Regions from separate parts of the Microtetraspora sp. AC03309 genome, predicted to be linked through region 1. Evidence: predicted binding sites of a transcription regulator. Region 1 holds the regulator's gene; the other holds the start of a gene.
What was found. The regulator HspR, encoded in region 1, represses chaperone genes until heat shock. The targets are predictions, from matches to a motif close to ANTTGAGTCNNNNNGACTCAANT.
Positions count from the first base shown of each region.

Region 2: lon (endopeptidase La) is a predicted target of HspR. The motif match lies at 9,304-9,326, and genes of this name have one in related genera.

Region 1 covers NZ_JADDIL010000019.1:14,726-30,579, forward strand. The annotation lists gene IMZ11_RS13445 (hypothetical protein) at 109-681, opposite strand; gene clpB (ATP-dependent chaperone ClpB) at 829-3,420, opposite strand; gene IMZ11_RS13455 (heat shock protein transcriptional repressor HspR) at 3,568-3,915, opposite strand; gene dnaJ (molecular chaperone DnaJ) at 3,920-5,104, opposite strand; gene grpE (nucleotide exchange factor GrpE) at 5,186-5,857, opposite strand; gene dnaK (molecular chaperone DnaK) at 5,854-7,725, opposite strand; gene IMZ11_RS13475 (hypothetical protein) at 7,880-8,266, opposite strand; gene IMZ11_RS13480 (hypothetical protein) at 8,305-8,592, opposite strand; gene IMZ11_RS13485 (hypothetical protein) at 8,591-8,773, shown strand; gene IMZ11_RS13490 (ABC transporter ATP-binding protein) at 8,842-9,576, shown strand; gene IMZ11_RS13495 (ABC transporter permease) at 9,573-10,307, shown strand; gene proC (pyrroline-5-carboxylate reductase) at 10,388-11,182, shown strand; gene IMZ11_RS13505 (MFS transporter) at 11,291-12,541, shown strand; gene IMZ11_RS13510 (efflux RND transporter periplasmic adaptor subunit) at 12,563-13,948, shown strand; gene IMZ11_RS13515 (ABC transporter ATP-binding protein) at 14,035-14,742, shown strand; gene IMZ11_RS13520 (ABC transporter permease) at 14,739-15,854, shown strand, end outside.
Region 2 covers NZ_JADDIL010000028.1:28,541-44,394, reverse strand. The annotation lists gene IMZ11_RS18425 (FG-GAP and VCBS repeat-containing protein) at 1-762, opposite strand, end outside; gene IMZ11_RS18420 (MFS transporter) at 894-2,351, opposite strand; gene IMZ11_RS18415 (STM4015 family protein) at 2,458-3,429, shown strand; gene IMZ11_RS18410 (STM4014 family protein) at 3,443-4,606, shown strand; gene IMZ11_RS18405 (STM4013/SEN3800 family hydrolase) at 4,603-5,424, shown strand; gene IMZ11_RS18400 (STM4012 family radical SAM protein) at 5,426-6,742, shown strand; gene IMZ11_RS18395 (STM4011 family radical SAM protein) at 6,739-7,686, shown strand; gene IMZ11_RS18390 (DUF6745 domain-containing protein) at 7,708-8,838, opposite strand; gene IMZ11_RS18385 (hypothetical protein) at 8,838-9,164, opposite strand; gene lon (endopeptidase La) at 9,343-11,766, shown strand; gene IMZ11_RS45320 (hypothetical protein) at 12,081-12,206, shown strand; gene IMZ11_RS18375 (methionine ABC transporter ATP-binding protein) at 12,203-13,168, shown strand; gene IMZ11_RS18370 (methionine ABC transporter permease) at 13,165-13,821, shown strand; gene IMZ11_RS18365 (MetQ/NlpA family ABC transporter substrate-binding protein) at 13,912-14,763, shown strand; gene IMZ11_RS18360 (Fic family protein) at 14,845-15,854, shown strand, end outside.

The DNA of each region.
Region 1 (15,854 bases):
GGCATGCGGGCCGGGCCCGGACATGACGAAGGGGCCGCGACCGCGGCCCCTTCTCGTTTCGTCGTCCCCGCCCTCGTCAACTCCCGGGGGCAGGCGCGTACGGTCCCGCTACGGCAGGACCGTGGTGCCGATCAGCTTCCTGGTGATCTCCGCCACCGACCCGGCCTTCTTGCCGCGGCGCGTCTCCGGAGCCTTCGGCACGACCCGTACCTTCTTGCGAGGTGTGATGCGCTCCACCTTCGCCTGCTTGGCCGGTGCCGCCTGCGCGTCCGGGACCCGTGGCGCGACCGGCTGTCGCGCGGGAGCCTCGGGCTGGGCCGGAACGGCGGGCAGCGCCGGGACGTCCGGCAGCTCCGGAATCCGCACAGGAACGGTGAGGGTGCGCGACAGACCGGACACTCCAGACGAAGCGTCGGCCAGCGACGGGGTGCCTGGTAGCCCGGAATAGCCCTGGCCCGCGGCCGCGCCCCCGTCGTCGGCGATGCTCAGCACGCCGGTCGCGGAGGAGAGACCGGGCAGGCCCGCCGCGTCGGCCACCCGGTCGATCGCGATGGCGCGAGCGGCCCTGACCGGGCCGTTCGCGCCCGTGGCGTCGCAGGCCGCGATGGTCGTCGTACCCGCGCACGGTCCCGCCGCCGCGACGGCCTGGCCGCTGGCGAACCAGCTCACCCCGGCGGTCATGGCGGCCAGCGCGGCATGTCGCCCTCGAATGCTTCCTGATGTCCCTGACATCGATCCCCCCGGTTTTCTTACGGTGTTCTTACGAACACAGAACGTATCGGTGAGGGAATCCCGAGGGGCGCGCTTGCCGTAATGGTGGGGAAGTCCTTACCGAGAGGTTCGCACGGTAAGGGTGTCCCCGGCCTCGTCCAGGTCCACGGCCACGTCGTCGCCGTCGTGGATCTCTCCGGACAGCAGCGCCTTCGCGAGCGTGTCGCCGATCGCCGACTGGATCAACCGTCGGAGCGGGCGGGCGCCGTACACGGGGTCGTAACCGGTCAGTGCCAGCCACTCGCGCGCACCGGGCGTTACGGTCAGTGTGAGCCGCCGGTCGGCGAGCCGCGCCCCGAGCCGCGACACCTGGAGGTCGACGATCTGCGAGAGCTCCTCGGTGCCGAGCGCGTCGAACACGATGACGTCGTCGAGCCGGTTGAGGAACTCCGGCTTGAAGGCGTTCCTGACGGCCGTCATGACGGCGTCCCGCTTGGCGCCGTTCTCGATCTTGGGATCGACCAGGAACTGCGAGCCGATGTTGGACGTCAGGATCAGGATCGTGTTCCTGAAGTCGACCGTACGGCCCTGGCCGTCGGTGAGCCGTCCGTCGTCCAGCACCTGGAGCAGCACGTCGAAGACCTCCGGGTGGGCCTTCTCGACCTCGTCGAGCAGCACCACGGTGTACGGCCGACGGCGCACGGCCTCGGTGAGCTGGCCGCCCTCCTCGTAGCCGACGTATCCCGGAGGCGCGCCGACCAGCCGAGCCACGCTGTGCTTCTCGCCGTACTCGCTCATGTCGATGCGGGTCATCGCCCGCTCGTCGTCGAAGAGGAACTCCGCCAGTGCCTTGGCCAGCTCGGTCTTGCCGACGCCGGTCGGGCCGAGGAAGAGGAAGGACCCCGTTGGGCGGTCCGGGTCGGCGATGCCCGCCCTGGCCCGCCGTACGGCGTCGGAGACGGCCTGCACGGCAGCGCGCTGGCCGATCAGGCGCCGACCCAGCTCCTCCTCCATGCGCAGCAGCTTGGTGGTCTCGCCCTCGAGAAGCCGGCCGGCGGGGATGCCGGTCCAGGAGGAGATGACGTCGGCGATGTCGTCGGGGCCGACCTCCTCCTTCACCATCGGCTCCGACTCGGCCTCTTCGGCCTCCGCGGCCCTGGTCGCCTCCGCGAGCTCCTTCTCCAACCGGGGGACGTCGCCGTACATCAGCCGGGACGCCTCTTCGAACTTGCCGTCGCGCTGGGCCCGCTCGGCGGCGCCGCGCGCCTCGTCGAGCTGCTTCTTCAGCTCGCCGACCTTGTTGAGCCCGGCCTTCTCGCGCTCCCAGCGGCCCACGAGGCCGTTGAGGTCCTCCTGGCGGTTCGCCAGCTCCTCGCGGAGCTTCTCCAACCGCTGGCGGCTGCCCTCGTCGGTCTCCTTGACGAGGGCGAGCTCCTCCATCTTGAGCCGGTCCACGATGCGCTGCAGCTCGTCGATCTCCACCGGCCGAGAGTCGATCTCCATGCGGAGCCGGGACATGGACTCGTCGACCAGGTCGATGGCCTTGTCCGGCAGGAACCTGGCGGTGATGTAGCGGTCGGAGAGCGTCGCGGCGGCCACCAGCGCGCTGTCGGAGATCTGCACCTGGTGGTGGGCCTCGTAGCGGCCCTTCAGCCCACGCAGGATCGCGATGGTGTCCTCGACGGTCGGCTCGCCCACGTAGACCTGCTGGAAGCGACGCTCGAGCGCGGGGTCCTTCTCGATGCGCTCGCGGTATTCGTCGAGGGTGGTCGCGCCGATCATGCGCAGCTCGCCGCGGGCCAGCATCGGCTTGAGCATGTTGCCGGCGTCCATCGCGCCCTCGGCCGCGCCCGCGCCGACCATGGTGTGCAGCTCGTCGATGAAGGTGACGATCTGGCCGTTGCTCTCCTTGATCTCGTTGAGCACGGCCTTGAGGCGCTCCTCGAACTCGCCGCGGTACTTGGCGCCCGCGACCATCGCGCCGAGGTCCAGCCCGACGAGCCGCTTGTTCCTGAGGCTCTCCGGAACGTCGCCCGCGATCATCCGCTGGGCCAGGCCCTCGACCACCGCGGTCTTGCCGACGCCGGGCTCGCCGATCAGCACGGGGTTGTTCTTCGTGCGGCGGGAGAGCACCTGGATGACCCGGCGGATCTCCGTGTCACGGCCGATGACGGGGTCAAGCTTGCCGGACCTGGCCCGCTCGGTCAGGTCGACGCCGTATTTGTCCAGAGCGCGATAGGTGTCCTCGGGGGTCTCGCTGGTGACCCGGGCGTGCCCGCGGACCTTCTCGAACGCGTCCAGCAGCGCGCTCGCCGTGGCGCCCTGCGCCTTGAGCAGCTCGGCCGCCTGGCCGCCGTCGGTCGCGAGGCTCACCAGCAGGTGCTCGGTCGAGACGTACTCGTCCTCCAGTTGCTTGGCCCGCTGGGCGGCGGTGTTCACAACGGTGAGGAGCTGCCGGGAGCTCGACGGGGCGCTCACCGTCGCGCCGTGCGCCTTGGGCAGCCCGGCGAGCAGCTCCTCGGTCTTGGTCCTGAGCTGCTTCCAGTCGGCGCCCACCGCTTCGAGGAGGGGGACGGCGGTGCCGCCCGTCTGGGCGAGCAGGGTGGTGAGGAGGTGAGCGGGAGCCACCTCGGGGTTGCCCTCCGCGGCCGCCCGCCGGACCGCCCCGGACAGGGCCTCCTGGCTCTTCTGCGTCAGCTTGTAGTCCATGGTGGTTCGTGGCCTCGCTTCGCTCAGCGGGCGCGCGGCACCGACGCGGCGGCTGGCGTCCGCGCCGGGCGGTTGGGAAGAGCTGCGCTCCCCGAACCACCTGGCGGGTTCACCACCGCGCGATGCGCGGGCCCGTGAATTCCCGGATCAGGCTGGTGGAAGTTCGTATCTGATCAGCGCGCGGATCATGGTCAGCTCGCCGCGGAGTCGTACCACCTCGTCGCGCAGGCGCAGGTTCTCCGTTTCGAGTTCGAGGATGCGCTTGATGCCCGCGAGGTTGATGCCGTCCTCCTGGGAGAGGCGTTGCACCTCGCGCAGCAGCACGATGTCCCTGGTCGAGTAGAGCCGTCCGCGCCCGGCCGTACGCCCCGGGCTGACCAGGCCGAGCCGGTCGTACTGCCGGAGCGTCTGCGGGTGCAGGCCGGAGAGCTGGGCGGCCACCGAGATGACATAGACCGGTGTGTCGTCGGACAGATCGAAGAAGTTGGCATCCATGGGCTCACTCGCTTCTGGCCTGCTTGATCAGCTCTTCTCTCAGGTCGGTGCCCTCGCTGGCGTCGCGGAACTCCTCAAGAGCGGCCCGCGCCTTGTCATCGAGGTGCGGCGGCACTGTCACCTGCACGGTGACGAGCAGGTCGCCCTTCGTGCCGTCCTTTCGGGGGGCGCCCCGGCCGCGCACGCGGAACGTGCGCCCGTTGGGCGTGCCTTCGGGAATGCGCAGGGTGACCGGCATGCCCTTCAGAGTGGGCACCTTGATCTCGGCGCCGAGTGCCGCCTCCGGGAACGTGACAGGCACGGTGACCGTGAGGTTCTCGCCCGTGCGGCCGAACACCGGGTGCGGCTTGACGTGGACCTGGACGTAGAGGTCACCCGCGGGACCGCCGTTCTCGCCGGGCGCGCCCTTGGCCTTGAGCCGGATGCGCTGGCCGTCGCCGACTCCCGCCGGGATGCGGGCCTGGATCGTGCGGGTGCTCTTGCCCCGGCCGCTGCCCTCGCACACCGGGCAGGGATCGTCCACCAGGAGTCCCCGGCCACGGCAGTCGCGGCACGGCTCGGAGAAGGCGAAGTTGCCCAGATTGCGGCTGGCGGCGCCGGTGCCCTCGCAGGTCGGGCAGACCCGCGGCGTGGTGCCGGCCTTGGCGCCCGTGCCGCTGCACGCCGCGCAGGCGGAGGAGCTGGTCAGTCGAAGAGAGACCGTGGTGCCGTCGACGGCCTCACCGAACGACATCGAGACCTCGGACTCGATGTCCTGGCCACGGCGCGGCCGGGTGGCACCGGTCGTCGTGGTCCGCCCGCCACGGTTGAACAGGCCGCCGAACAGATCTCCTATGCGTTCGCCCGCCCCGCCCTGATGGCTTGTGCCGCTGCCGGAGAACAGGTCGCCGAAGTCGAAGTTGAAGCCGCCTCCGCGGGGCGCGCCCGTCCCGGCGTAGCCGCCGAGCCCCGACCCGAAGAGGGTGCGGGCCTCGTCGTACTCCTTGCGGCGCTTGGTGTCGGAGAGCACGTCGTAGGCCTCGGAGACCTCCTTGAACTTCTCCTCGGTCTCGGTGTTGCCCTTGTTGGCGTCCGGGTGGTACTGCCTGGCCAGTTTCCGGTACGCCGTCTTGATCTCAGCGGCGGTGGCGGACTTGGGCACACCAAGGACGGCGTAATAGTCCTTCTCCAGGTAGTCCTTGGTGCTCATCTGTCGATTTCCTCCGCGCAAGGGGGTGTTCTCTGGGTGGTCTCTCCCGATCCTGCCGGATCAGGAGAGACTCCCGGGGTTTCAGTTTTCGTCGGACTCGCCGGACTCGGCGGAGTCCGACGGCTCGGCCGCCACGGACTCGTCGGGCTCCGCGACGGCCACGCGGGCCGGGCGCAGGATCTGGTCGCCCATCCGGTAACCCGGCTGCAGGATCTCGACGCAGGTCGGCTCGGAGACGTCGGCGGAGTAGCTGTGCAGGAGCGCCTCGTGCACGTTCGGGTCGAACGGGTCGCCCTTCGCGCCGTACTTCACCAGGCCGAGCTTCCCGAGGATCGCCTCCAGCGACTCGCTCACCTTGGCGAATCCGCCGGTGAGCTCGCCGTGGTCACGGGCCCGGCCGATGTCGTCGAGCACCGGCAGCAGCTCGGTGAGGACACCGGACACCGCCTGGTCCTTGACGACGGACCGGTCCCGGTCCACTCGCTTGCGGTAGTTGGCGTACTCGGCGTGGAGCCGCTGCAGGTCGGCGGTGCGCTCCGCGAGCAGGTCCGCACCCGTGCCGGTCACCGCCTCCGCGGGCGCCTCGGCCGTGTCGGCCACGGTGTCCGCAGAGGCGTCCGCGGCGGCCGGGGCCGCCCCGTCCGAGGCGGCCGCGCCCGGCTTTCCGGTGCGGGCCGTCCCGGTCTCCGGGTCGATCTTGCGGTTGTCGCGGATCACCGGCTCCTGCTCGGAACCGTTCTCGCGCGCGGTCACTTGTTGCCGCCCTCCCGCTTCGGCTCGTCGTCCACGATCTCGGCTTCGACGACGTCCTCCTCGGACTTCGCCTGGCCGTCGCCGGTCGGCGCGGCGCCCTCGGCACCGGCCGCGGCGCCCTGCGACTGGGCGTAGATCGCCGAACCCATCTTCTGGCTGACGGTCGCGAGCTTCTCGGCGGCGGCGCGGATCGCGGCCGAATCGGTGCCCTCGAGGGTCTTCTTCAGCTCGGCGAGCGAGTCGTTGACCTCGGTCTTGACGTCGGCCGGGACCTTGTCGTCGTTGTCGTGCAGGAACTTCTCGGTCTGGTAGGCCAGGGCGTCCGCGTTGTTGCGGATCTCGGCCTCCTCACGGCGCTTCTTGTCGTCCTCGGCGTAGGAGTCGGCCTCGCGCATCATGCGCTCGATGTCGTCCTTGGCCAGCGCGGAGCCGCCGGTGATCGTCATCGACTGCTCCTTTCCGGTGCCGAGGTCCTTGGCGCTGACGTTGACGATGCCGTTCGCGTCGATGTCGAAGGTGACCTCGATCTGCGGGATGTTGCGCGGGGCCGGGGCGATGCCGGTCAGCTCGAAGGTGGCCAGCTTCTTGTTGTAGGCGGCGATCTCACGCTCGCCCTGGTAGACCTGGATCTGCACCGACGGCTGGTTGTCCTCGGCGGTGGTGAACACCTCCGACCGCTTGGTCGGGATCGTGGTGTTCCGCTCGATGATCTTGGTGAAGATGCCGCCCTTGGTCTCGATGCCCAGGCTCAGCGGGGTCACGTCGAGGAGCAGGACATCCTTGACCTCGCCCTTGAGCACGCCCGCCTGGAGCGCGGCGCCGATCGCGACGACCTCGTCCGGGTTGACGCCCTTGTTGGGCTCCTGGCCGCCGGTCAGCTCCTTGACCAGGTCGCTCACGGCCGGCATGCGGGTCGAGCCGCCGACGAGCACCACGTGGGCGATGTCGGAGACCTTGATCCCGGCGTCCTTGATGACCTGGTGGAACGGGCCCTTGCAGCGCTCGAGCAGGTCGGAGGTGATCCGCTGGAACTCGGCGCGGGTCAGCTTCTCCTCAAGGTGCAGCGGGCCCTCGGCGGAGGCGGTGATGTAGGGCAGGTTGATGGAGGTCTCGGTCTGGCTGGAGAGCTCGATCTTGGCCTTCTCCGCCGCCTCGCGGAGGCGCTGGAGGGCCATCTTGTCCTTGGCCAGGTCGACGCCGTGCGCGTTCTTGAAGCGGGTCACCAGCTCGTCGACGACGCGCTGGTCCCAGTCGTCACCACCGAGGTGGTTGTCACCGCTGGTGGCGCGGACCTCGACGAAGCCGTGGCCGTCCTCCTGGCCGACGTCGAGCAGGGACACGTCGAAGGTGCCGCCGCCGAGGTCGAAGACCAGGATGGTCTGGTCCTTCTCCTTGTCGAGGCCGTAGGCCAGCGCGGCCGAGGTCGGCTCGTTGATGATGCGCAGCACGTTGAGACCGGCGATGGTGCCGGCCTCCTTGGTCGCCTGCCGCTGGGCGTCGTTGAAGTAGGCCGGGACGGTGATCACCGCGTCGGTGATCTTCTCACCGAGGTAGGCCTCGGCGTCCTGCTTGAGCTTCTGCAGGACGAAGGCGCTGATCTGCTGGGGAGTGAACTTCTTGCCGTCGATCTCGACGGACCAGGTGCTGCCCATCTCTCGCTTGACCGAGCGGATCGTCCGGTCGACGTTGGTCACGGCCTGCCGCTTGGCGACCTCGCCGACCAGCACCTCGCCGTTCTTCGCGAAGGCGACCACGGACGGGGTGGTCCGCGAGCCCTGGGCGTTGGCGATGACCGTGGGCTCACCGCCCTCAAGGATCGAGACGACAGAGTTGGTCGTCCCCAGGTCGATACCTACCGCACGTGCCATGAGTTCGTCCTTGTGGTCAAAGTTGAGTCGGTACGACTCAATATTGGGTCGCACCCCAGGCTTTGTCAAACGACTTGAGCCTAGTGGACTCAACCTCATGACGCGCGTGTGGATTCCGTGTTTCTCCTTGTCGTCGAGGGCGGCGGCCGTACGGTCAGCGCTTGGCGCCGTCGACCACCCGGCGGTCGCCGAGGGGAGCCCTGAGCTTCACGATCGTGCTCTTCTTGACGGCGAGCATGACGCACATTCCGGCGCCCTCGGCGCTTCCCTCGTAAAGGGTGACCGTGACCTTGCCCCTGCTCTCCTTCACGCTCACCCGGTCGAGCACCGAGCACGGCTCGACGCCGGACCACCAGGTGACCCTCAGGTACCTGCCGTTCCTGATCGGCTTGGCCGAGGTCCACTGAACCTTGTGGGGATCGATCGTGCCGCCCTGGGGCTTCACCGGGGCCGGGGTGCCGGTGGAGGCGGCCGAGGCCGTGGCCGGCACGCCGACCATGATCAGCACCGTCGCGGCCAGCGCCGCCGTTCGTCGAATCATCCGCATGCCCGTATTGACGGCGCGGTCTCACCGCCGGTTCACGGCTTGGCGCCGTCGACCACCTCGCGGCCGTCGAGCGGGGAGGCGAGCCGCACCGTGGTCGTCTTCTCCACCGCGATGGCGATGCAGGCGGCGTCGGGGAAGCGCGGATCCCGACCCTCGTAGAGGGTGACCACGACCTGCTTCGCGCTCTCCTTCACCTCGACGCGGTCGAGCACCGTGCAGGGCGCGACGCCCGACCACCAGACGACGGCCAGTGATCTGCCGTCCGGTGACGGTGTCGCGCCGGTCCACGCGATCTTGCGCGGGTCGAGCGTGTTCCCCATGGGCGTCTCCGGCGAGGGTGATCCGCTCGGCGCTCCAGAGCTCGCGGGCGCGCTGACCGGCTCGTTCGGGCCGGACGGCGAGGCGGACGACGGCGTGGTCGACGGCGTGGACGGCTGCTGCCCGCAGGCCGCTGCCATGAACAGGAGCGCAATGGCCCAGAAGCTTCGCATATCTCATTAAACGAGTTGGCCGTCAGTGTGGTTCGGCGGCCTGTTGACGCCGACCTGGCGGAGGTCTAATTTCAACGAATGATGAATTTATCCGGACCGGCGATCGCCGTACGGGATCTGCGGGTCTCCCGTGGCGGGGCGGAGGTCCTGCACGGCCTCACCTTCGAGGTACCGCGTGGACAGGTGACGGGCCTGCTCGGGCCCAGCGGATGCGGAAAGACGACCCTGATCCGCGCGATCGTGGGCGTCCAGATCGTCGCGAGCGGCGAGGTGACCGTGCTCGGCGAGCCGGCGGGCAGCCCCGTGCTCCGCCGCAAGATCGGTTACTCCACCCAGAGTGCCGCCATATATCGGGATCTGACAGTGCTGGAGAATCTGCGGTACTTCGCCGCGGTCCTCGGCGCGGCCAAGGGCGACGCCGATCGGGTGATCGAGGAGGTGGGCCTGACCGGCGCCAGGAAGCAGTTGGGCGGCGCGCTCTCCGGCGGGCAGCTCAGCCGGGCCAGCCTCGCCGTCGCGCTCCTCGGCAGCCCCGAGTTGCTGGTGCTCGACGAGCCGACCGTCGGCCTGGACCCGGTGCTCCGCCAGGACCTCTGGCGGCTCTTCCAGAGCCTCGCGGAGCGCGGCGTGACCCTCATCGTGTCCAGCCACGTCATGGACGAGGCGGCCCGATGCCACCGTCTGATCATGTTGCGTGACGGGGAGATCCTGGCCGACGACAGCCCCGAGGGGCTGCGCGAGCACGCCGGGACGACCGATCTGGAAGAGGCGTTCCTCCGCCTCATCGAGGAGAAGGCGGAGCGTGTGCGATGAACCTCGCCATCACCCTGGCCACGGCGGGACGCATCCTCGCCCAGCTCCGCCACGACCGCCGCACGCTCGCGCTGCTCGTCGGCGTGCCGAGCGTGCTGATGATCCTGCTCAGGTACGTCATCGACGACCCCGCGGTGTTCAACCGGCTGGGCCCGACGCTGCTCGGCATCTTCCCGTTCGTCGTGATGTTCATGGTCACCTCGATCACGACCCAGCGGGAGCGGGCGACCGGCACGCTCGAACGGCTGATGGCCGGGCCGCTCGGCAAGTTCGACCTGCTGCTGGGATACGCCATCGCGTTCGGAGCGGTGGCCGCGGCCCAGGTCACAGTGGTGCTGGCCCTCTCCCTGACGTGGCTCGGCCTGGACCTCGCGGGATCCGTCTGGACGCTGGTCCTCGTGGCGGTCCTCGACTCGCTGCTCGGCATGGCGCTCGGCCTGTTCTTCAGCGCCTTCGCGCGCACCGAGTTCCAGGCGGTGCAGTTCATGCCGGCGGTCGTCCTGCCCCAGTCGCTGCTGTGCGGGCTCATCGTCCCGCGCGACACCATGGCCACCTGGCTGGAGTGGCTGTCCGACGTCATGCCGCTCTCGTACGCGGTGGAGGCGATGCAGGAGACGGCGCGCACCGGCGACTTCACCGGCGTGCTGACCCGTGACGTCCTGGTCGTCGGCGGTTGTACGGTCCTCTCGCTCGTTCTCGGCGCCGCCACCCTGCGCCGGCGCACGCCGTGACGGGTCGTCCCGTACGGGCGCCCGGGCGCGCCCGGCCCATCGGTAAGCTGCGACGGGATCCCTAGCAGCGAGGAATGGTCATGATCGCGATTCTCGGCACCGGCAAGATGGGCGAGGCTCTGCTCTCCGGGCTGGTCCGGGCCGGGCTGCGGCCGAGCGAGATCATGGTGACCGCGCGACGCGAGGAGCGCGCGGAGGCGCTGCGCGAGACCTACGGTGTGCGCGTGGTCTCCAACGCCGAGGCGGCCAAGGCGGCGGAGACCATCATCCTCGCGGTCAAGCCGCAGGACATGGGGAGTCTGCTCGCCGAGATCGCCCCGTACGTCCCGGCCGACCGGCTGGTGATCTCCGTGGCCGCGGGGATCACCACGGCGTTCGTGGAGTCCCGCCTCGGGGAGGCGGTGCCGGTGGTCCGCGTCATGTCCAACACCCCGGTCCTGGTCGACGAGGCGATGAGCGTCATCTCGCCGGGGGCGCACGCCGCCGAGCGCCACCTGGCGCGCACGGAGTCCCTGCTCAAGCCGGTCGGCAAGGTCCTGCGCATCCCCGAGTCGCAGCAGGACGCCGCGACCGCGCTGTCGGGCAGCGGCCCGGCCTACTTCTTCTATCTCGTCGAGGCCATGGTGGACGCCGGGATCCTGCTCGGCATGCCGCGCGCCGCCGCGCTCGACATGGTCACCCAGTCCATCGTGGGCGCGGCGATCATGTTGCGCGACTCGGGCGAGCATCCGGTGATCCTGCGCGAGGCGGTCACCTCGCCGGGCGGGACGACCATCGCCGCCATCGCGGAGCTCGAACGCCACAAGGTCCGCGCGGCCTTCCTGGACGCCATCGAGGCGGCCAGGGACCGCAGCCGCCAGCTCGCCTCCGGCTGATCCCCGTACCGTTTCCTGGTCTGGGCTCGATAAAAACAATTAGGAAACCTTCCAGTCCCGATGCATCATTCCTCGTGGTGATATCGGGTCCGGAATGGTGAGGGAATTGTGGCGGGAGCCGTACAGGCCGTGGCAGGGGTCGGGCGGCGGCCGCTCTGGACACCCGATTTCGGGTTCTACTTCACCGGGCGCGTGGTCTCCATGCTCGGCGACACCATGCTCCCCGTCGCGATCTCACTGGGCGTGCTCGGCGCAGGATACGGCCCGACCGGAGTCGGGTTCGTGCTCGCCTCCTGGATGGCACCGTTCGGCGCGCTGATCCTCTTCGGCGGGGTCTTCGCCGACCGGTTCACGGCCAGGCGGATGATGATCGGCGCCGACGTGGTGCGGCTGGTCACCCAGTCGGCGATGGCCGCCGCCTTCCTGGCCGGGACGCCGGACCTGTGGCAGATCGTGGTCCTTTCCGCGATCAGTGGCGCGGCCGCCGCGATGTTCCAGCCCGGCGTGAACAGCATGGTCCCCCAGGTGGCGTCCGACCTGCAACGGGCGAACGCGACGCTGCGCGTGGCCGACGCGATGGCCCAGTTGCTCGGCCCCGCCTTGTCCGGCGTCCTCGTCGGGGTGGGGGGCGCCGGGCTCGTCTTCGTCGTGGACGCGGGAACGTTCGCGGCCAGCGCGGTCTGCCTGCTGCTCCTGCGCGTACGGCCGTCGCCGAGCGCGACGCCGGGCTCCTCGATGCTGCGCAACCTGCGCGAAGGATGGGACGAGTTCCGCTCCCGCACCTGGATGTGGAGCGTCATCATCATCTGGATCTTCTACGGCGTGATGGTGTTCGGCCCGCTCCTGCCCCTGGGCTCGGCGCTGATCACCGAGAGCCACGGCAGGGGCGCCTACGGCTGGGTCATGTCGGCCGCAGGGGCGGGAACCGTCGTCGGCGGGCTGGTCGCCGTGTGGTTCCGGCCGTCCCGCCCGCTCATGGCGGGGGCGATCGCGATGAGCCTGTACTTCCTAGAACCGCTCGCCCTCGCCCTCCACATGCCGCTGCCGGTCGTCGCGGCGGCGTTCGCCACGAACGGCGCGGTGTGGGGTTTCTGGTCCGTCATGTGGGCCACCAGCGTGCAGACCCAGGTCACGCAGGACGTCCTGAACCGCGTGACGGCCTACGAGGTGGCGGGATCCGTGCTGAGCGTCCCGGTCGGGCAGGCGCTGGCCGGGCCGGTCGCCGCGCGGCTGGGCGCCGAGAACGTGCTGGCGGCCGGATTCGTGGTCGGGCTGGCCGGAGTCGCCTGCCTGCTGAGCGTTCCGGCGATTCGCGGCCTTCGCCGGGCTACCGTGCGCGATTCCCTGATAACGGAGTGACCGGACTTTTACCATGGCGAGGTGACGGTTCGTCGCGGTATCCCCCCGCTGCTGCTCACTGTCCTGCTCGCCGGCTGCTCCGGTCCCGCACCGCCGGAACCGCAGATCGGCCGGGTCACGCGCGCCCCGGTCAGGGAGATCGTCGAGGCCCCCGCCTCGGTGGCCGCGCGGGCGACCGCCGCGCTGGTCGCGCCCGCCTCCGGCACGGTCGCCGCGCTGTATGTGCAGGACGGTGACACGGTGGAGAAGGGGCAGATCCTGGCCAGGATCAGGTCCCCGCAGGCCGAGACCCAGCTCGACGAGGCGCGCAGGGCCGCGCGGCAGGCGTCCCGCCCGCTCCCGGCGGTCGGCGGCGTCTCGCCCGTACGGCTTCCGGCGCTGAAACCGCCCCGATCGCTCGACGCCCGGCTCGCCCGATGTTTCGCGGACGCGCGGAAGGCCGCGAGGAAGGTCGAGGACCCGGCCGTCAGGCGGCGGCTGCTCGCCGCCGTCGACGCGGCCGAGGCAGGGAGCAGGGCGCAGCGGCGCGCGCTCACCGACGTGGCGAACGACCTCAACCGGTCGATCGAGCAGGCGCTCTCCCAGGTGACCGGCCGGATCGGCGCCGGGCTGAGCGGGCTGACCGCGTCCATGTCCTCGCTCCAAGAGGCGTCCGGTTCCCAGGCGAGGGCCGCGGTACGGGCGGCGAAGGCCACGGTCGACGGTCTCGTCGTCAGAGCGCCGTTCGGCGGGATCGTCACGCTCGGCGGGCCCTCCTCCGGCACCGGTACGGCCGGCCTGGGCGACCTGATCGGGCGCCTGCCCGCGGGTTTGTCCGGCCAGGTCGCGTCCGCTCCCTCCGGGAGGTCGGGTGGGACCGTCGCCGCGGGGGTCCCGGTGGCGGCCGGGGACACGGTCGTCACGGTCACGGACGTCTCCACGCTCACTCTCGCCGCCGACGTGGACGAGACCGACGTGCTGCTGGTCTCGAAGGGCGTCCCCGCCGAGGTCGAGTTCGACGCGGTGACCGGGGCGACGTACCGGGCCGAGGTGACCGGCGTCGGGGTCACGCCCAAGGAGGGCGCCACGGGCGGCGTCGGCTATCCCGTACGGCTCACGCTCGGCCTGGGCGCCTACGACGACGGGAGTCCGGCTCCGCGTCCGAAACCGGGGATGAGCGCGGTGGTCCGCCTCACCGTGAAGGAGTCTCCGGACGCGCTGGCCGTACCGGCGTCGGCGATCGTCAGCAGCGGCAAGGAGAGCGTCGTGTGGGTGGTGCGGAACGGCGCGGCGGAGCGCCGCACGGTCCGGCTCGGGGCGCAGGGAGACGCGGAGGTCGAGGTGGTCAGCGGGCTCATGGCGGGTGAGCGGATCGTCGTCAGGGGCGCCGACACCGTCCACGCGAACCAGCCGATCGACCTGTCGTGACCCCGCCGCCGCCCGTCCCGGAAGACGCCGCGGGGAACGTCCCAGGGAACACCCCAGGGAACGCAGCAGAGAGCGCGTTCGAGGCGATCGGCCTCACCCGGTCGTACCGGCTCGACGGCGTGTCCGTCGACGCCCTGCGCGGAGTGAGTTTGCGCATCGGGCGGGGCGAGTTCGTGGCGATCGTGGGCCCGTCGGGGTCGGGCAAGTCCACGCTGATGCACCTGCTCGGTTGCCTCGACCGGCCGACGAGCGGCGTCCTGCGGGTGGGCGGCGTGGACGTCTCCACGCTCGACGACATCCGGCTGGCCGAGCTCAGGAACCAGACGATCGGGTTCGTCTTCCAGTCGTTCCATCTGCTCGCCCGTACACCGGCGCTGGACAACGTGGCGCTTCCGCTGGTCTACCGGGGCGTCGCGAGGGCCGAGCGCAGGGCGCGGGCCCGGGCGGCGCTGGAGGCCGTCGGGCTGGGCCACCGGCTCGATCACCGCCCGTCGCAGATGTCCGGCGGCGAGCAGCAACGGGTGGCCATCGCCCGCGCGCTGGTCGGGGATCCGCAGGTGGTGCTCGCCGACGAGCCCACCGGCAACCTCGACTCGCGCAACGGCGCCGATGTCATGGCCCTGCTCGAACGGCTCAACGCCGACAACGGGGTCGCGGTCGTCCTCGTCACCCACGAGCCCGAGGTCGCCGGCCGGGCCCGCCGCCAGATCCACGTACGGGACGGCCGGATCGAGCTCGACACCGGCGTGGTCGCCGACGGCGGGAGAGCCGGCGGATCAGGGGAGGGCGGGTGAGGACGGGCGAGGCGCTGCGCATGGCCGTGGAGGCGCTGCGGGTCAACCGGCTGCGCAGCGGTCTCACGATGTTCGGCGTGATCATCGGCGTGCTGTCGGTGGTGATCCTCGTCGCCATCGGCACCGGCGCCAAGGACGCGGTGGAACGGGAGATCGCGGGGCTGGGCAGCAACATCATCCTGATCGTCCCCGGTCAGGTGACCCTCGGCGCGGCGCCCACGCAGAGCCGGCTGGACCTGTCCGACGTCGCCTACGTGCGGCGGGTGGTGGGCGACCCGTCGCGGGTGACCGTCGCCGTCAATTCCGGCGAGCCGGTACGCGTCGGGCGGAACGAGGTGTTCGCGACGCTCACGGGGACGGACGAGAACGTGCCCGGCGTCTTCGACCGTCCGCTGCGCCGCGGCCGGTATCTCAGCGAGACCGACGTCGACACCCGGCGGCGGGTGGCCGTCCTCGGATCGGAGGTCGCGGCGAAGCTGTTCGGCGACGTGGATCCGATCGGTAGGCAGGTCACCGTCGCGGGGGTCCGGTTCCGGGTGGTCGGGCTCTACGAGACCGTGGGCGCGACCTTCGGCGTGGCCCGCGACCAGGAGGTGCACATCCCGGTCACCACCGCGCAGCGGCTGATCGGGATGAACAGGATCAACGCCGTCGCGGTCAGCGCGTCCGGGCCCGACGAGATCGAACCCCTGCGGCGGCGCGTTCTCGCCGCGCTGGCGGAGCGGTATCCCGGCGAGCGTTTCTCCGCGGTCACGCAGACGCAGCTGCTCGGCACGGTCGGGACGGTGCTCGGGATGCTGACCGGAGTGCTGGCCGCGATCGCCGCCATCTCTCTGCTGGTCGGCGGGGTCGGCGTGTCCAACATCATGCTGGTCGGCGTACGGGAGCGGACCAAGGAGATCGGCCTGCGCAAGGCGCTCGGCGCACGCGGGCGTGACGTGCTCGCCCAGTTCCTCATCGAGGCCGTCCTGCTGACCACGATCGGCGGGCTGGCCGGGATCGTGCTCGGCGTCGGCGGGGCGCTGCTGATCCAGGCCGTCTCCCCGGTGCCGGCCGCGATCACGTGGTGGTCGATCGTGCTCGCGTTCGGCGTATCGGCCGGGGTGGGGGTG
Region 2 (15,854 bases), on a different contig from region 1:
GACCACGGCGAGGTCGGCGAACCCGTCCCCGTCGACGTCACCGGCCGCGAGCGTGGCGACGCGGGCGGTGGGGCCCATGACGGTCTTCCAGGTCGCCGTTCCCTCGCGGACCGCCTTCCCTCCGGAGGTCACCCATACCGTGTCGAAGGTGGCCACCGCCAAGTCGTCGTGGCCGTCGTGGTCGAAGTCGCCGACGGCCAGCGCGGCGCCGAATCCGATGGTGCCCTCGGGCTGCGCCGGCGTGACGGTTCGGTCGGTGAGTCCCCGCCCGCCGCCGAAGGCGATCGCCACGGATCCCGTCCGCCCGCCCTTGCCCGGTGCGCCGATCACCAGATCGGCGTATCCGTCGCCGTCGATGTCGCCGGAGGCGAGGGTCGCGCCGAATCCCTCGCCCTTCACGGCCGCGCCGCCCCTGCCGATGACGTGCCGGTCCGCGCCGGTCACGCCGGTCGTGGAGCCGTACACCACGTTCACGTGACCGGCGCCCTTCGCGCCGTTCACCGTTCCCTCCGGTGCGCCGATGACCAGGTCGGCGTACCCGTCGCCGTTGTAGTCATGAGCCTTCGCCGCCTTCCGCGCGCTCGCCGCCGGTGTCGCCGTGGGAGCGCCGGTCACCGGCCCCGGGCTCGAGGGCAAGGCGGCCACCGGCGTGGGAGGCGCGGAGGCGCCCGCGCCGGAGTTCGCCGCGCAGGCCGCCGTCGTGGCGGCGAGGACACCGGCGAGGAGGCGGGGCGCGAATCCGCCCATGACAAACCTGCCCATGACAAATCCGCTCAGAATGGTCGCGCGCACCAGATCACGATAGGAGCCTGTGCGGCTCCGCGTCGCCGTACCGGAACATCCGCTTCTTCGGGACGGCGCACGTGCGCTCTCCCGCCGCCCCGGTCGCCTGATCAGTCGGTGCGCTCGAGCGGCGGCGCCGCGATCCCGCAGTGCGTACGGCCGGCGGGCGCGGGAGCCACCACCAGCACGTTCGTCCTGATCGTGGAGAACGCGAGCGCGGCGGAGACGGCCAGCATGGCGGCGCTGACCAGCATCGCCGTGTGGAAGCCGGCGGTGAACTCCGCCGGAGAGTTGTACGCGCTCCCGGTCAGGCCGACGAGCGGGGGGACCGCCGCGACCGCGAGCAGGCTGCCGGTGCGGGCCACGGCGTTGTTGATGCCGCTGGCGAGGCCCGCGTACCGCTCCCTGGCCGACGCCAGGACCGTCGCGGTCAGCGGGGCGACCGCCGCCGACAGGCCGAGGCCGTACAGCGTCGCCGCCGGGAACACGTCCACGAGATAGGTGGAGCCGGGACCGATGCGGCTCATCAGCAGGATCCCCGCGGCGCACGCCAGGATGCCCACGGTCATCGGGATCCGGGGGCCCACTCGCCTGGCCAGGTCCCCGGCGCGGGCCGACAGCAGCAGCATGAGGATCGTGACGGGCAACATCGCCGATCCCGCGGCGATCGGTGAGAAGCCGGAGGAGACCTGGAGTTGGACCACGAGTAGGAAGAAGACCACACCCATCGCCGCGTACATGATCATCGTGACGATGTTGATGGAGGTGAAGACCCGGGAGGAGAAGATCTGCACCGGTACCAGGGCCTCCGGTGAGCGCCGGACCTCCAGGACCGCGAAGCAGGCGGCCAGCACCAACCCGGCGACCAGCGCGATCCTCCCGGCGCCCGGTTCGATCAGGCCGTACGTGACGCCCGCGAGGGCCAGGGCGGCGAGCGCCGATCCCAGGACGTCGAAACGCCCCGAGGCCGCGGTGTCCCGGCTCTCCGGCACGTGCCGTACGGTGACCAGGACGGTGACGGCCGCGATCGGGACATTGATCAGGAAGACCCAGTGCCAGCCGACCGCCTCCACCAGCCAGCCGCCGACCAGCGGCCCGACGGCGGCGGCGACCCCACCGAGGCCGGACCACAGGCCGATCGCGCGGGGACGGTCGTCATGCGGGAAGCTCGCCTGGATGATCGCCAATGATCCGGGGGTGAGCAGCGCGCCGCCGATGCCCTGGAGCGCACGGGCGATGACGAGCACCGGGACGTTGGGAGCCACCCCGCACAGGGCCGAGGCCAGCGCGAACCAGACGACGCCGACGAGGAAGATCCTTCGCCTGCCGTACCGGTCGCCGAGCGAGCCGCCGAGCAGGATCAGGGCCGCCAGGGTGAGCGTGTAGGCGTTGATCGTCCACTGGAGATCGGACATGCCCGCCCCGAGATCCCGGCCGAGCGTGGGAAGGGCGACGTTGACCACGGTGCTGTCGAGCATCGCCATCCCTGATCCGAGCACGGTCGCGAGGATGGTCCATCGCCCCGTGGCGGACCGGAGCCGGATCTGGTCAGGTTCCACACGGCCCATCATGGTCCGTGGCCGCGGCCCGCGTGAGGGGGAGGTCTCCGATTCGGGAAGTGTCGGCGGGCTCTGGTAGGACAGTCCCGCAGCTTTCCCCGGCGAGGAGTTCGGCATGGCGGAGTACGACGAGAACGAGGGCTACACCCGGGACTACCGGGATCGGTACGCGGGCCTTCCGGTCACACAGGTTGATCCGGATGACGAGACCGGCGACCTTCCTGCCCCGGATTCGGTGGCCTGGCGGCTGTCGGCCGAGGTCTACGATTCCAACCGCGACTTCGCCGACATGTTCGCCCGGTTCATGGAGCGGGTGGACACGACGAGGGTCTCCGCCGTCGTGATCGGCTCCTGGCAGGAGGCGTACGACACCTCCTCCGAGGAGGTGGTTCGTCTCCTGGTCGACAACGCCGCACGCTTTCCGGCGTTGCGTTCCCTCTTCGTCGGCGCGATGCCGATGGAGGAGTGTGAGATCTCCTGGATCCACCAGTCCGACGTGACGCCGTTGCTGGAGGCGTTCCCGCTGCTTGAGCGGCTGGACGTGCGGGGTGGCACGGGGCTCGGGCTGCGCCCGGTCCGGCAGGGATCGCTGAGGACGCTCCGGCTGGAGACCGGTGGCCTGCCGGGTGCCGTCGTCCGCGCGGTGGGCAACTGCGATCTTCCTGCTCTGGAGCATCTGGAGCTGTGGCTCGGTGTCGAGCAGTACGGCGGCGACGCCACCCTTGCCGACATGGAGGAGATCCTGTCCGGCGTGCGGTTGCCCGCGCTGCGCTACCTGGGGCTGCAGGACAGCGAGATCGAGGACGAGATCGCCGCCGCCGTGGCGACCGCTCCGGTCGTCGCCCGGCTGGAGACGCTCAGCCTGTCCATGGGCATGCTCACCGACGCCGGTGCAGAGGCGTTGCTCACCGGCCAGCCGCTCACGCACCTGCGGCGGCTGGACCTGCACCACCACTACCTGAGCGACGAGATGATCAAGCGCGTCCAGGAGGCGCTGCCCGGCGTCGAGGTCGATCTCTCCGACCAGGAGCAGGGCGAGGACGAAGGCGACGGCGAGGTCTGGCGCTACGTCGCGGTGGACGAGTGAGCGGTCCGGACGAATGAGCGGTGGACCGGCGCGGTTCGCCGTCGTCGGCACACCCGGCGACCGCAGGGTGACGATGTTCGGCGACGCGGTGGTCCGCCACGGCCTGCCCGCGCCGATCGTGATCCCCTGGTGCGATGTCCTCGCGGCGGGTGAGGCGCTCATCCCGCCCGGCGCTCTGGTACGGATCGACTCGCCCGGGGAGGACGCGCGGGCCGACGCCCTGCTGCGCGGCCCCGGCGATCCGAGCCGGGTCGCGGGCGGCGCCCGGTGGTACCGCACCTTCACGGCGGGCCTGGCGCGGGTCCGCGACCTCACCGAGGCCACGCCGTCGGCACACCTGCTCGGCGACCCCGGCGAGATCGCGGTGATGTTCGACAAGCGGCTGACCCACCGGCGGCTCCAGGCCGCGGGCGTCCCCGTCCCGGACGCCCTGCCCGGCCCGATCTCCTCGTACGGCGAGCTGCGGGAGGCGATGGCGCGGCGGCGCTGGGCGCGGGTCTTCGTCAAGCCCGCCCACGGCTCGTCGGCCTCCGGCGTGATCGCCTTCCAGGCGCACGGAGCCCGGGTCAAGGCGGTGACCTCGGCGGATCTCGGCCCAGGCCCGTCGCTGCACAACTCGCTGCGGATCCGGACGTACGAGACCGAGGATGACGTCGCGGCGATCGTCGACGCGCTGGCTCCCGACAGGCTGCACGTCGAGCGCTGGTTCCCCAAGGCGTCCATCGCGGGCCGGGCGTTCGACCTGCGCGTGGTGTGCGTGGCCGGGACGCCGACGCACGCCGTGGTGCGCGCCAGTCGCAGCCCCATGACGAACCTGCACCTCGGCGGTGTCCGCGGCGATCTCGACGCCGTCGCGGGCAGGCTCGGGGACGCGGGATGGGACCACGCCATGGACGTGTGCGCGCGGGCCGCCGCCTGCTTCCCGCGCAGCCTGGCCGTCGGCGTCGACCTCCTGGTCGCGACCGGCTTCCGCTCCGTGGCCGTCGCCGAGGTCAACGCCTTCGGTGACCTGCTGCCGGGCCTGCCCGGTCTCCCCGGCACCCCGGGCGCGGGCCTCGACACGTACGCCACGCAGGTCGCGGCCGCGCTCGGAGGACGGTTCGCGGCGTCATCGGTGCCGGAGCCGCGGGAGGAGCCGGGCGAGTGGGGCGGGGAGGAGACGGCGTGCGTGACATGAACACGGTCGTGGGCAGTCACGACATCCTGCTGGTGACACTCGACACGCTGCGGTACGACGTCGCGGCGGAGCTGGCCGAGGCGGGACGGCTGCCCAATCTCGCCCGCGTCCTTCCCGGAGGGCGCTGGGAACGCCGCCACAGCCCCGGAAGCTTCACCTACGCCGCGCACGCCGCGATGCTCGCCGGATTCCTGCCGACACCGGCCGAACCGGGGCCGCATCCCCGGCCGTTCGCCGCCGTGTTCCCGGGCAGCGAGACGACCGCGTCCGGCACCTGGGTCTTCGACGCGCCCGATCTGCCGTCGGGCCTGGCCGCCGCGGGCTACCACACCGTGTGCGTCGGGGGAGTGGGCTTCTTCAACAAGCTGACCCCGCTCGGCTCGACCCTGCCGGGGTTGTTCGCGGAGAGCCACTGGGCGCCCGAGTTCGGCGTGACCTCGGAGCGCTCCTTCGAGCGGCAGATCGACTGCGCGGAGAGGGCGCTGCGCGATGCCGGGAGGCCGGTGTTCCTGCTGCTCAACGTGTCGGCGCTGCACCAGCCGAACTGGTTCCACCTGGCCGGGGCGACCCGCGAGCACGGTGACACCCGGGAGAGCCACGCCGCCGCCCTGGAGTACGTGGACCGGCACGTCGGGCGGCTGTTCGCCCTGATGACGGCGCGCCGACCGTGTTTCGCGATCGTCTGCTCCGACCACGGCACCGCCTACGGCGAGGACGGCCACACCGGCCATCGGATCGGGCACGAGGTGGTGTGGACCGTCCCCTACGCGGAGTTCGTTCTTGACCGGGCCACGCCGCCCGCGCCGACCGGAGAGTGATGTGAACCAGACCGAGGACGGCACCGGCCGTCCGTACCAGGGCTATGTGTACGCCTACCCGCACAAGACGGCCTACCGGGAGCTCGACCCACGCCCCCGGCTCCGTGACGTGTGGGCGGGGGAGCGGACGGACGCCCTCTTCCTCTACCTGCACATCCCCTTCTGCGAGATGCGGTGCGGGTTCTGCAACCTGTTCACCCGGACCGGCGCGCCCGAGGAGCTGACCTCGGCCTACCTGGCCGCCCTCGAACGGCAGGCGGAAGCCGTACGCGACGCGCTCGGGGAGAAGCCCCGGTTCGCCACGGCCGCGATCGGCGGCGGCACGCCGACCTATCTCAGCGCGGCGGAGCTGACCCGGCTGTTCGACCTGACCGAACGCATCATGGGGGCTGACCTGCGGGCCGTCCCGCTGGCGGTGGAGACCTCGCCGGCGACCGCCACTCCCGACCGGCTGGCCGTCCTGGCCGAACGGGGCGCCACCCGCGTGTCGATCGGCGTGCAGAGCTTCGTCGACGCCGAGGCCCGCGCCGCCGTACGACCGCAGCGGCGCGCCGAGGTGGAGTCGGCCCTGGCCGCGATCCGCGCACAGGGGTTCGAGGCGCTGAACATCGACCTGATCTACGGGATCGACGGTCAGACCCCGGACTCCTGGCGGTACTCCCTCGACGCCGCGCTCGCCTGGCGGCCGGAGGAGCTGTACCTCTACCCCCTGTACGTCCGGCCGCTGACCGGGCTCGGCAGGCAGGGCCGGGCCTGGGACGACCAGCGGCTGGAGCTGTACCGCGCCGGTCGCGACCACCTGCTGGCGGCCGGATACGAGCAGGTCTCGATGCGTATGTTCCGCCTGCCCGGCCACGGCGGCACCACGGAATACAGCTGCCAGACCGACGGCATGGTGGGCCTCGGCTGCGGTGCCCGCTCATACACCCGTGACCTGCACTACTCCTACGAGTACGCCGTGGGCGCCCGTCACGTCCGGGCGATCATCGACGAGTACGTCCGGCTGCCGCGCGAGGAGTTCGAGGTGGCGAACGTCGGATTCCATCTGGACGACGAGGAGCGGCGGCGCCGGCATCTGGTCCAGTCGCTGCTCCAGGCGGAGGGGCTCTCCCGTTCCGACTACCTGAAGCGGTTCGACGCCGACGTGCTCGTGGACTTCGGCGGGGAGCTCGCACGCTTCGCCGAGCGGGGATGGCTGGAGGCGGACGCCGTCCGGCTGCGGCTCACCGCCGAGGGGCTGGCCCACTCCGACGCCATCGGGCCCGCGCTGTTCTCGGGCCGGGTCGTGGCGCTGATGGACGGTTACGAGGAACGATGAACGACAGGATCCGGCTCCCGCGCGTGCCCTCGGACCCCGGTCCCCGCTGCCGGTCCGAGACCTGGCCCGCAGGGGGTCGTGACCAGGATGGGCATCTGTCGATCCTGTACCGGGGCCCGCTGGCGAGTTGCGACTACGACTGCGCGTACTGCCCCTTCGCCAAGCGGCGGGACAGCCCGGAGCGGCTGCGTGCCGACCGGGCGGCGCTGGAGCGCTTCACGGCTTGGGTGGCCGGGCGCGGTCATCCGGTCTCCGTGCTCTTCACGCCATGGGGCGAGGGCCTGGTCCGCTCCTGGTACAGGAAGGCCATGGTCGAGCTCAGCCACCTCTCCCACGTGCGGAGGGTGGTCATCCAGACGAACCTGAGCTGCCGCACCGGCTGGCTCGACGAGGCCGATCTCACCCGGCTGGCGCTGTGGGTGACCTGTCACCCGAGCCAGGTGGCCTACGACCGGTTCCTCGCCAAGTGCCGCGACCTGGCCGGACACGGCGTACGGCACAGCGTGGGCATCGTCGGCCACCCCGACCACCTCGACACCGCCCGCAGACTGCGGGCCGACCTGCCCGCGAGCACCTACCTGTGGGTGAACGCCGAGGAGGGGCGCGCGTACACCGACGACGAGGCGGCGGAGTGGGCCGCGATCGACCCGCTGTTCGGCTACAGCCGATTCGCGCACGCGAGCGCCGGGCTGGCCTGCCGTACCGGTGAGACCGTGGTCTCGGTGAGCGGCGACGGCACGGTCCGGCGGTGCCACTTCGTCCCCGAGGTGATCGGCAACCTCTACGACGGGTCGTTCGACCGGGCGCTGCGGCCCCGGCCGTGTCCCGCGGCCACCTGCGACTGCCACATCGGGTACGTCCACCTGGAGCCGCTCGGCCTGTACGACGTGTTCGCCGGCGGGATCCTCGAACGGATCCCGGCCGACCGGCCCCTCCGGGCCTGAACGCGCGTCGCGAGGCGGTGGTCAGGTCTCGCGCTCGGGGCGGTACTCCTCCTCCGTGACACCGAAGGTCCAGGCCACGCCCTGCCGCGCCCGTACGACCCATGGGGGCACGCGCAGGAAGTAGGTGCGGCGGGTGCCGTCCGGCTCGGGGGTGGAGTTGACCACCTCGACCATGATGACGTCCTCGTCGTCGGGCAGGGCGATCCGCCACAGCACGCCCGTCTCGTCGGCGTGGATCGGGGACGCGCCGGAGTCGGCGAGGTAGCGGTCATAGCCGAAGTGCTCCAGCATGACCCGGCGCAGCTCGGCGTTGCTCTCGGAGCGGATGCGCCCGGCGTCCAGCGTGGCCATGGTCGCGCCGAAATCGGCGGGGACGGGCATCCCGTGCCACGCCTGCAGCGCGAAGCCGTCGGCGAAGAGCATCGCGGGGCCGTCGGCCCGGTGGAGGCGTCCGAGGTCGTCGAGGTGCAGCTCCACGGGCCGCTCGCACAGCAGCGCGACGCGTTCGAACGGCCACCACCATCCGGCCGCCCGCGCGACCTGGCAGAGAGCGCCGAGCGCGGACCGCTCCGTCTCGGCGACTCCGGACAGGATCTCGCGGACCACTCCGGCGTCGGGCGCGAAGACGCAGAGCCACGCGGCGTCGTGCTGGCCGAGGACGGCGTCGAGTGTCACCCGGCGCAGCAGCTCGTCCGTCTCGGCGATCGCCCGCCGGATCTCGAGGACCAGCCGGTTCACCGGGGGCCACAGCTCGCCGCCGCTCGACGCCCAGGCGCCCGACCAGCCGGCCGGGCCGAGCGCCTCGTGGACGGCGCGGCGCGCGCGTTCCCACGGCCCGGTGCGTACGGAGTCACGGACGCTCCGGCCCGCGGGAGCCGTACCGACCTGGGCCAGGACCTGGTCGGCGGCCCGGCCGAGCCCGGCGGCGGCGAGTGCCGCGCGCGCTTCCGGGCCGCCGGACAGCGCGGCGGCCGCGACGGCTCCGGCCGCCGGGGAGTCGAACCAGAGGATGTGCTCGGGCTCGGCCAGCCCGGCGTCGCGGTAGGCGCGCCGTACGCCGTCTTCGGCGGCGGCACGGTCGGCGGGGCCGGTGGCGAGCGCGGCCTCGCGCCAGGTGACGGTCACCCCGGCCGTGGTGAGGTCGGTCGTCATCAGTCGGCCACCACGCGGAACGCTCCGGGGACGTACTCGCGCTGCCTGATCACGCGGTACCACCCCTTCGGGAGGGAGATCGCGTCGTGCTCCTCGTGCACGAGCCGCCCGCCCGAGGGCAGGTGCAGGAAGCCGGGGTTGCGCGGGCTCGGATCGAGCAGCAGGGTGCCGGGACCGGGGATCGCATGGGCATGGCCTGTCGCCTCTCCCAGGGCGAGGACGAGGCGGCCACGCGAGTCTCGCGGCTGCGGTGGCAGCGTCCGCGCCTCCGCGGGCACGGCCTCCTCGGCCACAGGAACGATCAGGATGTCTCCCTGCCGGTACACGACGGCTCCTTTCGGTTGCTGATCGCGAAGATAGGGGACACGGCTGACATTCCGCACACTGCCCGTCCGCTCCGATTACACAATTACGATCGCTCACAGCGAACTCGCGCAAGCAAGGGAACACGGGAAGGCTCTCGTTAGTTGAGTCGGCACAACTCAACCTTTTGGGAGCGACCAGATGACAGAGATCCTTCCCGTCCTTCCCCTCGACGACGAGGTCGTCCTGCCCGGCATGGTGGTCCCGCTCGACCTGTCGGACACCGAGGTCCGCGCGGCCATCGACGCGGCACGGGCAGGGAGCGGCGAGGGCAAGGTGCTGCTGGTGCCGCGCGTCGACGGCCGGTACGGCGCGGTCGGCGTCACCGCCGTGGTCGAACAGGTCGGCCGGTTGCCCGGCGGCGAGCCCGCCGCCGTCGTGCGCGGCGTGAGCCGGATGCGCGTGGGCACCGGGACCACCGGCCCCGGCGCGGCGCTCTGGGTCGAGGCCACGGTGCTGGAGCCGGTCGTCGCCGGTCCCCGGGCCGACGAGCTCGCCAAGGAGTACAAGGCGCTCACCACCACGATCCTGCAGAAGCGCGGCGCCTGGCAGGTCGTCGACGCGGTCAACCAGATCGAGGACCCCTCCGTGCTCGCCGACAGCTCGGGATACGCCCCGTGGCTGACCACGCCGCAGAAGCTGCTCCTCCTGGAGAGCCCGGACCCGGTCGAGCGGCTGGAGAGGCTCGTCGGCTGGGCGCGCGACCACCTCGCCGAGATGGACGTCGCGGAGACCATACGCAAGGACGTCCAGGAGGGCATGGAGAAGCAGCAGCGCGAGTTCCTGCTGCGCCAGCAACTCGCCGCCGTACGCAAGGAACTGGCCGAGCTGAACGGCGACCCCGCGGACGAGGAGGAGGACTACCGGGCCAGGATCGAGGCGGCCGATCTGCCGGAGAAGGTCCGCGAGGCCGCGCTGAAGGAGGTCGCCAAGCTCGAACGCACCTCCGACCAGTCGCCGGAGACCGGCTGGATCCGCACCTGGCTGGACACCGTCCTGGACATCCCGTGGAGCACCCACACCACGGACGCGTACGACATCGCGGGCGCCAGGGCGGTGCTCGACGCCGACCACACCGGGCTCGACGACGTGAAGGACCGCATCGTCGAGTACCTCGCGGTGCGCAAGCGCCGCGCCGACCAGGGCCTCGGCGTGGTCGGCGGCCGCCGCAGCGGCGCGGTGCTCGCGCTGGCCGGACCGCCCGGAGTGGGCAAGACCTCGCTCGGTGAGTCGGTCGCGCGGGCCATGGGCAGGAAGTTCGTCCGGGTCGCGCTCGGCGGCGTCCGGGACGAGGCGGAGATCCGCGGCCACCGGCGCACCTACGTCGGGGCGCTGCCCGGCAGGATCGTCCGCGCGATCCGCGAGGCCGGGTCGATGAACCCGGTCGTGTTGCTCGACGAGATCGACAAGGTGGGCTCCGACTACCGCGGCGACCCGACCGCGGCGCTGCTCGAGGTGCTCGACCCGGCGCAGAACCACACGTTCCGCGACCACTACCTCGAAGTCGAGCTGGATCTCAGCGACGTGCTCTTCCTCGCGACGGCCAACGTCCTGGAGCAGGTCCCCGGCCCGCTGCTGGACCGCATGGAGATCGTCACGCTCGACGGCTACACCGAGGACGAGAAGGTGGCGATCGCCCGGGACCACCTGCTGCCCCGCCAGCTGGAGAAGGCCGGGCTGACGCCGGACGACGTGGCGATCGACGACGACGCGCTGCGCGGGCTCGCGGGCGAGTACACGCGGGAGGCGGGCGTCCGGTCGCTCGAACGGTCGATCGCCCGCATCCTGCGCAAGGTCACGGCCACGGTGGCGCTCGGCGAGGTCGAGCTCCCGGTCGCGGTGTCCGGCGACGGCCTCGTGCCCTACCTCGGCAGGCCGCGGCACGTCCCCGAGTCGTCCCTCCCCGAGTCCCGGCAGCGTACGGCGGTGCCCGGCGTGGCGACCGGCCTCGCGGTCACCGGCGCGGGCGGCGACGTCCTGTACGTCGAGGCGTCGCTCGCCGACCCCGAGACCGGCTCGACCGGCGTGACGCTGACCGGCCAGCTCGGCGACGTGATGAAGGAGTCGGCCCAGATCGCGCTGTCCTACCTGCGCTCGCGCGGGGTGGAGCTGGAACTGCCGGTCGGGTCGCTCAAGGACCGGTCCGTGCACATCCACGTCCCGGCGGGCGCCGTGCCCAAGGACGGGCCCTCCGCGGGCGTCACGATGACGACCGCGCTGGCCTCGCTCCTGTCCGGCCGCCCGGTCAGGAACGACGTCGCGATGACCGGTGAGGTGTCGCTCACCGGCCGGGTGTTGCCGATCGGCGGGGTGAAGCAGAAGCTGCTCGCCGCCCATCGGGCCGGGATCACGACGGTCCTGATCCCGGCGCGCAACGAGCCCGACCTGGACGACGTGCCCGCGGACGTGCTGGCGGACCTCACCGTCCACGCGGTCGGCGACGTCCGCGAGGTGCTCGACCTCGCGCTCACGCCCGCCACGGCGACCCAGACGGCGACCCAGACAGCGACCCAGACAGCGACCCAGACAGTGGCCCAGACAGTGGCCCGGAACGCCGCCGCCTGATCGGCCGCGATCCATCTCGTACGGCTCGCGCCCCGCTCCTGGGGGCGCGAGCCGTACGCGTGTGCGGGCGGGAGGCGAGGGAGCGAGGCGAGAAGGCGGGGCCGGCTCACAGGAGGGAGGGTGTGGATGTGAGATAAGCCACATTGATTGTCGGGAATTATCGGAATTCGCCGCCCTGGTCCTCTGTTGGTGATGACCGTGAACGTGATGTGCGACGGAGCCATGGCCCTGCGGGAGCGGGGCGTCATGATGTGCGGCTGTCGCCCGGCCTGAGCCCCAATTCCTTGATCGTTTCTCGCTCCGAAGGCCTGTTCATGAATTCCCCCACGAACTTCCTCGTCCTGCGCCGTTTCAGCCACCTGCCGTTCCCTCCGGGGACCCGCCGGTCGTGCGCGTCCACCGTCGCCGGCGTCGTCATCGTTCCTGGGGAAGTCTCGTGATCAAAGTGTCCGGTCTGCGCAAGGTCTACGGCTCCGTCGTGGCCCTCGACGGCGTGGACCTCCACGTCCGCAAGGGTGAGATCTTCGGTGTGCTCGGGCAGAGCGGCGCCGGGAAGAGCACCCTGCTGCGCTGCGTCAACCTGCTCGAACGCCCGACGGCGGGGGCCGTCACCGTCGACGGGCGGGACCTGACCGCCCTGGGCGAGGGGGAGCTGCGCCGGGCGCGGCAGGGCATCGGCATGATCCACCAGCACTTCGCCCTGCTGTCCTCGCGCACCGTCGCCGGGAACGTGGCCTTCCCGCTGGAGATCATGGGCATGCCCCGTGACCGGCGGACCAAGCAGGTCGAAGAGCTGCTAGAACTGGTGGGTCTGGCCGGAAAGGCGAAGGCGTACCCGGCGCAACTCTCCGGCGGCCAGAAGCAGCGCGTCGGCATCGCCCGCGCGCTCGCGGGCGAGCCGTCGGTGCTGCTGTCGGACGAGGCCACCTCGGCGCTGGACCCGGGGACCACGCAGTCGATCCTGGCCCTGCTCAAGCGGCTCAACCGCGAGCTCGGGCTGACGATCCTGCTGATCACGCACGAGATGGACGTGATCAAGGCGGTCTGCGACTCCGCGGCCATCATGAGCGACGGCCGGATCGAGGAGGCGGGGCCGATCCCCGAGCTCCTGGCCAGACCGGGGTCCCGGCTCACCCAGGAGCTGTTCCCGCTGCCGCCCGCGGAGCCGGGCAGCGTGACGATCACCTTCACCGGCACCTACACCGGCCGCGCCGACGAACCGGTCGTCTCCCAGGTCGTACGGAAGTTCGACGTGGACGTGAACATCCTCGGCGGCGCGCTGGAGGACGTCGCGGGCGTATCGGCCGGACGGCTCCGCGTACGGCTGACCGGTGAGGAGTCCGGCGCGGCGCTCGGCTACCTGCGCGACCGCGGTCTGCTCGTGGAGGTGGCTTCCCGATGACCTGGTCGGACATGAGCCCCCTGCTGTGGGAGGCCACGGGGCAGACCGCGCGGATGGTCGTCTGGTCCACGCTGTTCACCGTCCTGCTCGGGCTGCCCCTCGGCGTCGCGCTGGTCGGCACCGACAGGGGCGGGCTGTTCCCCGCTCCGGTCGCCCGCCGGATCCTCGGCCTGGTGGTCAACGTCGGCCGGTCGCTGCCGTTCATCGTGCTGATGATCGCCGTCATCCCGGTGACCCGGCTGATCACCGGCACCACCATCGGCACCGGCGCGGCGGCGGTCCCGCTCACGATCGGCGCCGTGCCGTTCTTCGCGCGGCTGGTGGAGACCGCCCTGCGCGAGGTCGGCAGGGACGTCGTCCAGGCCGCGCAGGCCATGGGCGCGAGCCGGGTCACGATCGTGGGCAAGGTCCTGTTGCCCGAGGCGCTGCCGGGCCTGATCGCCGCGCTCACGGTCACCGTCGTCACGCTGATCTCGTACTCGGCGATGGCGGGTGTGATCGGTGGCGGCGGCCTGGGCGACCTCGCGGTCCGTTACGGATACCAGCGGTTCGAGACCGCTCTCATGATCGTCACGGTCGTGGTGCTGATCGTCCTCGTGCAGGCGGTCCAGAGCCTCGGCGACGCCGTCAGCCGCCGGCTCACCCACCGCTGACTTCACGCCTTTTCCCCGTCCCGCCGCCCGGCTCGACGGGGCGGTCCCCTTTCGTCACCCAGATTTCGTCACACAAGGAGTGGTCACACCATGCGCAAGATGTTCGGGCTCCTGCTCGCCGTCGGGCTGTCGCTCGGCCTGGCGGCCTGCGGCTCGTCCTCGTCCTCGTCCTCGTCCCCGGCCGACACGGCGTCGGCCTCGGGCACGGCCGCCGCGAGCGAGCCGCTCAAGATCGGCGTGAGCCCGATGCCGCACGCGGAGATCGTGAAGTACGTCGCGGACAACCTGGCCTCCGCCGCCGGGCTGAAGCTGGAGATCGTGGAGTTCAGCGACTACGTGCAGCCGAACCTCCAGCTCCAGGACGGCCAGCTCGGGGCCAACTACTTCCAGCACAAGCCGTACCTCGACGACTTCAACGCGTCCAAGGGCACCAAGCTGAGCTACGTCACCTCCGTGCACCTGGAGCCGCTCGGCCTCTACTCCAAGAAGGTCAAGGACGTGGCGTCGCTCGGGCAGGGCGCGACCGTCGCGGTGCCGAACGACGCGACCAACCTCGGCCGGGCGCTCAAGCTGCTGGCCGACAACGGCGTGATCACGCTGAAGGACGGCGTCGGCACCGCCGCGACCGAGCGTGACGTCACCGGCAACCCCAAGGCGATCAAGTTCCAGCCGCTCGAGGCCGCCCAGCTGCCCCGGTCGCTTGAGGACGTCGACGCCGCGGTCATCAACGGCAACTACGCCATGGAGGCGAGCCTGAACCCCGAGAGCGACGCGCTGGTCCTGGAGAAGGCCGAGGGCAACCCGTACGCGAACGGCCTGGTGGTGGCCGAGGGCCACGAGAGCGACCCGCGGATCGTCACGCTGTCGAAGCTGCTGACCAGCCCCGAGGTGAAGCAGTTCATCGAGCAGAAGTACAAGGGCGCGGTCATCCCCGCCTTCTGATCCCGGCGGATATCCCGGACATAAATGGGCGAATCATTCGGTCGATTGACCGAATGATTCGCCCATGGTGTCATGGGCTCCATGCTGTACGGAACACCGGTCCTCGACCCGGTCGACGAGAAGGTGCTCGGCGAGGTCGAGGAGATGCGGCGCGACCTGAGATACCTCCTGGCCGAGACCCACCGCTGGGACGGCCAGCTCCGGCGGCAGCTCCAGGCTCGCGCCATCCAGGGGTCCAACTCGATCGAGGGCTACCGGGCGAGCATCGAGGACATCGAGTCCATCATGGTCGGCGAGGAGCCGCTGGAAGCGTCCGCAGGCGTGGCGCGGGAGATCGCCGGATACCAGCAGGCCCTGACCTATATCAACCTGCTGTCCAAGGCGCCGGCGTTCCGGTTCGACGCCGGCCTGCTCAACGCGCTCAACTTCATGATGATCGGTCATCATCTGGACGAGACGCCCGGAACCGTCCGGCCCGGCGGGATCTACGTGCGCAACTCCGCCACCGGAGAGGTCGTCTACGAGGGGCCCGACCACGAGGCGGTGCCCTCCCTGCTCGACGAACTGGTGGACTGGCTGAACTCCGGCGACCTCGACGCGCCGAGCTACGTGCGCGGTGCCATGGCGCATTTCAACCTTGTGGCGATCCACCCGTGGCGGGACGGCAACGGGCGCATGTCCCGGGCGCTGCAGACCCTCGTGCTCGCCCGCGACCAGATCACCACGCCGGAATTCTCCTCGATCGAGGAGTGGCTCGGCATCGGGGAGAACACCCTGGAATACTACGGCGCCTTGCGCGAGGTGCAGCGGGGGCGGTGGGCGCCCCACCCGGACATGCGGTCATGGGTGCGGTTCGTCCTGCGCTGCCACCATATGCAGGCGCAACGCGTCCGGCGGCGGCTGGCGGAGGCCGGGGAGGTCTGGATGCTCCTTGAGGAGCGGGCCGACGCGGAGAACCTGCACCCCCGCTGCGTCTCGGCCCTTTACCAGGTCTTCGTCTCCCGGCGGCTGCGCAGGAGCATGTACCAGTCCGACGAGTCCCTCAGCCAGGGTCAGGCGGCACGCGACCTTCGCGATCTCGTGTCCCGCGA